Regions from separate parts of the Priestia sp. FSL R5-0597 genome, predicted to be linked through region 1. Evidence: riboswitches for the same ligand, from Rfam matches in the RefSeq annotation. Region 1 holds a riboswitch; each other region holds the start of a gene.
What was found. Region 1 has a riboswitch for cyclic di-AMP ahead of MKX72_RS20690 (APC family permease). Riboswitches for the same ligand answer to the same signal wherever they lie in the genome.
Positions count from the first base shown of each region.

Region 2: it holds a riboswitch for cyclic di-AMP, as region 1 does, so the genes downstream of both, kdpF (K(+)-transporting ATPase subunit F) here and MKX72_RS20690 (APC family permease) in region 1, are expected to answer to the same signal.
Region 3: it holds a riboswitch for cyclic di-AMP, as region 1 does, so the genes downstream of both, MKX72_RS19295 (potassium channel family protein) here and MKX72_RS20690 (APC family permease) in region 1, are expected to answer to the same signal.

Region 1 covers NZ_JBBOUZ010000001.1:3,899,537-3,901,738, forward strand. Annotated here, with positions in the region: gene MKX72_RS20690 (APC family permease) at 1-1,183, opposite strand, end outside; cyclic di-AMP (ydaO/yuaA leader) riboswitch at 1,346-1,487, opposite strand; gene MKX72_RS20695 (N-acetylmuramoyl-L-alanine amidase) at 1,679-2,202, opposite strand, start outside.
Region 2 covers NZ_JBBOUZ010000001.1:3,019,493-3,021,694, forward strand. Annotated here, with positions in the region: gene kdpA (potassium-transporting ATPase subunit KdpA) at 1-1,158, opposite strand, end outside; gene kdpF (K(+)-transporting ATPase subunit F) at 1,183-1,269, opposite strand; cyclic di-AMP (ydaO/yuaA leader) riboswitch at 1,561-1,701, opposite strand; gene MKX72_RS15430 (hypothetical protein) at 1,717-1,854, opposite strand; cyclic di-AMP (ydaO/yuaA leader) riboswitch at 1,927-2,069, opposite strand.
Region 3 covers NZ_JBBOUZ010000001.1:3,665,923-3,668,124, reverse strand. Annotated here, with positions in the region: gene MKX72_RS19305 (Lrp/AsnC family transcriptional regulator) at 1-249, opposite strand, end outside; gene MKX72_RS19300 (hypothetical protein) at 370-828, shown strand; cyclic di-AMP (ydaO/yuaA leader) riboswitch at 944-1,088, shown strand; gene MKX72_RS19295 (potassium channel family protein) at 1,213-1,872, shown strand; gene MKX72_RS19290 (TrkH family potassium uptake protein) at 1,876-2,202, shown strand, end outside.

The DNA.
Region 1 (2,202 bases):
TGACAATCATGCCTGTTTGAGAAAGCGTAAATGGAATGAACACTCCAACTGCATAAAGAGGAATTAATTGTTCCGTCGCTCCTTTAAAGGCGACAAGTAAGACAATAGAAGCAATTCCAAGAATCACAATTCCATTTGAATAGCCTAGTCGATCGCCGCGAATTTGAAACATTCTTGGCATGTATTTATCAGACGATAAGTTTACGGCAAGCAAAGGGAAAGCTGAAAAACCCGTATTCGCTGCTAGCACTAAAATCAGAGCTGTGGTGCCTTGAATAAAATAATAAAACCCATTTCGTCCAAATACACTCGATGCAATTTGTGATACAACCGTTTCATCTGCTTTTGGAGAAATGCCAAGCCAATAAGCTAAAAACGTGATGCCAGAAAATAAAACGGCTAAAATACCGCCCATCAGCATTAATGTATGAACAGCATTTTTTGCACCTGGATCTTTAAAGTTAGGCACTGCATTCGAAATAGCTTCTACACCAGTCAATGCCGAACAGCCTGATGAAAAAGCTTTTAATAATAAAAACAAACTAATACCTGGCACCACGGTACCGAGAGATGTATGAAGCTCAGGTGAAACTTGACCTGTCACTATTTTGAAGAAGCCCACCGCTATTAACAAAATAAGAGCAATCACAAATAAATAAACCGGATAAGCTAAGACAGAAGCGGATTCTGTTACACCTCGTAAATTTAAAACCGTAATAAAAATCACCAGCAAACACGCAATTACTACGTTATAGTGATGCAGCGTTGGAAAAGCCGAAGTTAAAGCATCGGTTCCTGCTGAAACACTCACGGCAACTGTTAAAATATAATCTACTAACAGTGATCCCCCAGCGATAAGTCCAGGATTTTCTCCTAAATTGGTTTTCGAAACAATATAAGCTCCTCCGCCTTGCGGATACGCATAAATAATTTGACGATATGAAAGAATTAAAGCCGTCAGCAGCACCAATACCCCAATCGCAATTGGAATCGAATACCAATAGGCAAGCACGCCCACTGTTGCAAGGACAATCAAAATCTGTTCTGTTCCATAAGCCACTGAAGATAAGGCATCTGATGATAAAATAGCCAGCGCTTTAAGCTTACTAAGCTTTTGATCGCCTAACTCTTTTGTTTTGAGCGGCTTTCCAATCAATAATCTCTTGAGAACTGAATAGTTCACGTAATTTCCCTCCGATGATTGCTTAGCTACTATTCACTGTTCGTTGCTAAGCTCCGTTACAAGTTCATGAATAAGTGATATTATCCCTAAAAAATACCTTTTTATGTTAAAAAAGCGCACAAAAAAAACACTAAGGGTTCTCAGCGTTTTTACACAGCTTAAACCTCCTCTCCAAAACGCTTATGGGGTTAGCTGTCGGATTCGGGCTATGAGAGTAGCCCTACCTTTTAAAAAAGGATTCACCCCAAGTGACAATGCACAAATTTGGGTCCCCCACTTCTGACGAATTAAGCGATAACAGGTCAATATAATTTTCGGTTAAAGGGTATGATTGATAACAAGTTTCTTTCATAACTATCCTTTGTTCTTAGATAATATACTCCCGTACAAATGGTTTGTAAAGCATTATTTTACGTAAACGATAAAATAGTGCTTAAGGCGCTTTTAAGGGGAAAACAAAAGGCCTTCTGCCTGCTTACAGAAGACCTGCTTTCTTTAACTTTTTGCTTTTAAAACGGCTGCTAGCTTGTTTTTCGTTTGAGGACCATAAATGCCATCTACATCATAAGGAAGATACACAAGCTGAAAACGTCTGACTGCATCTTTCGTTTGTACTCCATATATTCCGTCTACTGACCCTACTTTAAAATTAACCGCGTTTAATGCTCTTTGAATCTGTTTCACTGCTTCTCCAGAATCTCCTTGTTTTAAAATTCCATTGGGAAGTGGATATTGTTCAGAAGGTGGTGTTGGAGTAGGTGTTGGTGAAGTTCCTGAAGGAATAACAATTGTTTTTCCAACCTGTAGTGTTAAAGGATCAGAAAGCCCTGTATTCGCTTCTTGAAGCGCTTGTACTGTTATGCCGTACTTCTGTGCAATACTGTACAGCGTATCTCCTTGCTTAATTGTATACGTTTTTTCACCTGGTTCAGAAGGTGATGGATTTGGTGTCGGTGTTGGAGATGGAGATGGATTTGGAACTGCACGACGAGGTAAATTTAAATATACGGCAATTCCTT
Region 2 (2,202 bases), 880 kb from region 1:
TACGGCGATAATGACGTACATCATGACATTCATAAATCCTGCTCCGACACCGCCAAATACGGTATTTAACATCATATTTCCAAGCGTTAACAACCCGGTAAGAGGCGTAAGAGTATCGTGCATGGTGTTGACTGCACCTGTTTCACTTGCTGTCGTCACGATGGCGTAAAGCGTCGACATGCCGACACCAAAACGGACTTCTTTCCCTTCCATATAACCGTTCGCTTCATTTAAATGAAAAGCATCAAGTCTTGGATTGCCGCCCCACTCTGTTACGAACGCTGTGCTTAAAATAACGATAAACAGCATACTCATCGCTACAAATAAGATGCGGCCTTGCTTACGCTGTCCGATCATTTTTCCGTATGTGAAAGGAAGTGCTGTTGGCAATAAAAGCATAAGGACGATTTGTAATACATTGCTCAACGCGTTAGGATTTTCAAATGGATGAGCTGAATTGACACCAAAAAATCCCCCTCCGTTGTTTCCTAGCTCTTTAATTGAAAGAAAAGAAGCAACTGGTCCCCTTGCTATTTGCTGTGTTGCCCCTTCTATTGTATGGGCAGTAACCGTTCCGCTTAACGTTTGAGGGACACCTAAAAACATAAATAAAATGCCTGTTATAAAAGCGATAGGAAGTAAAATACGCGTAATTGACTTTACAAAATCAACAAAAAAGTTTCCCATTTCTTTCCCTGCTAGCCCACGAATAAAAGCGATTGCTACTGCAAGTGCCGTTGCTGGTGCAGCAAACATCATAAATACAATGGCGGCCATCTGCGAGAAATAGGACAAACCTGATTCGCCGCTGTAGTGCTGCAAGTTCGTATTTGTCATAAAACTAATGGCCGTGTTAAAAGCAAGTGCCGGATCCATTCCTTTGATGTGGCTTGGGTTAAGCGGCAGTACCCCTTGAAACCGGAAGATAAGGTACACCACAAAAATCATAAACGTATTCGCCAAAACAAGAGCAAATGCATATTGCTTCCACGTCTGATTAAGCCCTTTAATTCCTGCTGCTTTAAACATCACCGTTTCTATCTTTCCTATCAAGCTAGTGTTTTTATCGTTTGAAAACACATTCGCTATATAAATACCTACGGGCTTTGCAATAAGCGCTACAAAAACAAGCAGCAGCGCAACTGATAGTAGAAAAATCCCCACTTTTTATTCCTCCGCTTATTAAAATTGTTCTGGATTTAACAGTACATACACTAAATAAATTAAAACGAGAACTGAAATACCTAACAAAATGAACGACACGTTCACTTCTCCTCTCTTTCATCTACTACATGAGACGACCAGCAAATAATTCCGTACATAGCAGCTGTTAATATGACAAGCGTTCCAAGCATGATCATATCCAAGTTGCTCCCTCCTAACTGTTTCCTAACAAAAATGATAGCTTCTAAGTTTAGTGACGGTTTCTTTTCATAAAGCATCACGTCCAAAAAAGCTAACCGTGAGACGTGATGCTATTTTTTTCCATTAAAAAACCGCAGAAGAGAGTTCTCTTCCGCGGTTTAATGCACGACAAATAAGCCGTGATTGACACGAATTTTTTACTCCCAAAACGCTTACGGAGTTAGCTGTCGGATTCGGGTTATGGAAGTAACCCTACTCAGTTAAGAGATTCACCCCTAGTACATACGTACAAAATATTGGGTCCCCCGCTCATAATTGATTAAGCGTATCTTTGTTATTTAATTTTTAGACTTAATAATAGTTTTTACTGCTGCGTTTAAAACTTTGATTAGCTAACGTAGACAAATAGCGGTTTGCTAGATCAAAAGATTGCTGATCGCACATGGCCCGATATTCAATCATTTGAATCATTTGCTTAGATAAATGCATCCTGACGCTCCTTTCACCTATATTTTGAAAGGAGCGTACTATCCGCTGTTATAGAAAACGACCACGATTACACCATCCTCTCTCTTAACGCTTACGAAGTTAGCTGACGGGTTCGGGTCAAGAAAGTAACCCTACTCAATTAAGAGATTCACCCCTGATAATTGGGTCCTCCGCTCTTTCCTTCTCTTTCAGAAAAGACTCAGCGTTTCACAGTGGAACGTTTCATGAGAGTAATCTTACTCCTGTTAAAATTTACTGTCAACAACATTTTTTGAAATTTTAAAAGCTTTATTTTTCTATATTTATTCATTATTTTAAAATAATAATTTCAGAAGAAAAAAGCGTTCT
Region 3 (2,202 bases), 230 kb from region 1:
TCTTTTAAAACGCTCGTGCTCTCCGTTTTTCATGGTTACTTCAATAAAACACGAGACGGGCAACTGCAGCTTTTCATAATCAATATCGATTGTATATCCTTTTATAATACCAAAGCTCTCTAGCTGTCTTACTCGCTCTGCCACTGAAGGAGGAGACAGGTTAATTTGTTTTCCTAGCTCTCTTAAGGAAAGACGGCTGTTTTGCTGCAGTGCCTGCAAAATCGATAAATCAATTTCATCAATTTTCAATTGAAAACCTTCTTTCATATTAATGTTTCATTTGATTAGTAACAGCAGATAATATGTTTTATTTGTTATCTGAAATCTCCATTTTTCTTACTATAATAATTAAAAAGGAGTGAGTAAAAAATGGCAAGAGTTTTGTTAACAAACGAAGAGGGAACAAATTTTGAAAAAGCACTGAATTTAATTCCAGATGTAAAAAGGTTGTATGATGAGCTATACGACAAGCTTTGGAACAGTGATATAGTAAAAAGAGAGACTAAGGAAAAAATCAGGCTTTATCTAGCAGGTGTTAACGGCTGTGAGACGTGTATGAGCATGTCATATGTAGGCGATAAGACGCTTAATCAAAAAGTGTTAAGAGAAAAAGAGCTGGAAGAAAAAGATCGACTGCTGTTTCGATTTATAGATGTATACCGAGTGCGTCCAAGGGATTTGACGGATGCTGATATGGATCAATTAAAGAAATTTTACAGTGATACGCAGCTATTAGAGCTTTTGGCCGTTATTAATTTGTTTGATCAATTTCACAAACTGATTGTCGGTTTAGATTTATATGATTTTTGCAGTTTGCAGCGCAAGTGATGTCTTCCCTAAAAATATCTTGACAGACAAAATCCACAGGAGTAAGATAGCTTTCGTGAAGTGAAACGTATCATGAATCGAATCGATTATTCTAAAAAATAGATCATAGACATTTGAATAAAAATCGCTTAATCCATTACGGAGCGGAGGACCCATTATTTACGCACATATTGTGCTCCGGGGTGAATCCTTAAAAAGGTAGGGTTACTCTTAAAACCCGAACCCGACAGCTAACTTCGCAAGCGTTTTGAGGGGGAAGAGTGTGAAAAAACACAGGAGCCTTCCTGTGTTTTTTTGCGCTTTTTTTAAGAAAAACATGTAATTTTTTAGAAAAAGTATAAGCTAAGAGAACACACAGCAGTTGAAGAAAGGAATAAATACATTATGAAAAAACAGTTTGCTGTATTGGGATTAGGTCGTTTTGGAGGCAGTTTGGTTGAAGAGTTTGCTAATTTGGATGTGGATGTGCTCGCTATTGACCGCAATCAGGAGGTAGTAAAGAAATATAGCAACTCAGCTACATATGTCGTGCAAGCGAACGCAATTGATGAAGCTAGCTTAAAAGGGCTAGGCATTCGTAACGTTGATCATGCTCTTATTTCGTTTGGAGACGATATTGAAGCAAGCGTGCTTGCAACGATGCTTTTAAAAGATATGGGCGTTAAGCAAGTATGGGTAAAAGCGGTGAATATGTATCATCAAAAAGTGCTGGAGAAAATAGGAGCGGACAAAGTCATTCATCCTGAGCGCGATATTGCGAAGCGGATTGCTCATCACGTGGTGTCAGAAAAGATCATTGATTACATTGAACTGTCAAAGGATTATAGTATTGTCGAAATTGTCGCTTCTAAAAAGCTTCATAATAAAACGCTGTTTGATTTGAACATTCGTGCCAAGTACGGCTGCAATATTATCGGCTTTCAGCGAAAAGACGGGGAAATGGTGATTTCGCCTACCGCGCATGAAATAATTGAACAAGGAGATATGCTGATTGTTATCGGACATAATCGCGATTTGAACCGTTTTGAAGAAGAAGGAGTTTAACTCATGAAAAAACAAATCATTAAACTCACTCCTCCGCAGCTGCTTGTCTCCATTTTTGGCGGAGGAATTATTATTGGTGCTCTTCTATTGATGATGCCTTTTTCTACTACTGAGCCAATCCGGTGGGTAGACGCCCTTTTTACATCTACTTCCGCTATGACAGTGACCGGCTTAGCCGTCGTAGATACAGGTACGCGTTTTACCGTCATCGGTCAAACGATTATTATGCTGTTAATTCAAATAGGCGGTCTCGGCATTATGTCATTTGCCGTGCTGATTTTTATGATGCTAGGTAAAAAAATTGGATTTAAAGAGCGTATGCTCGTTCAG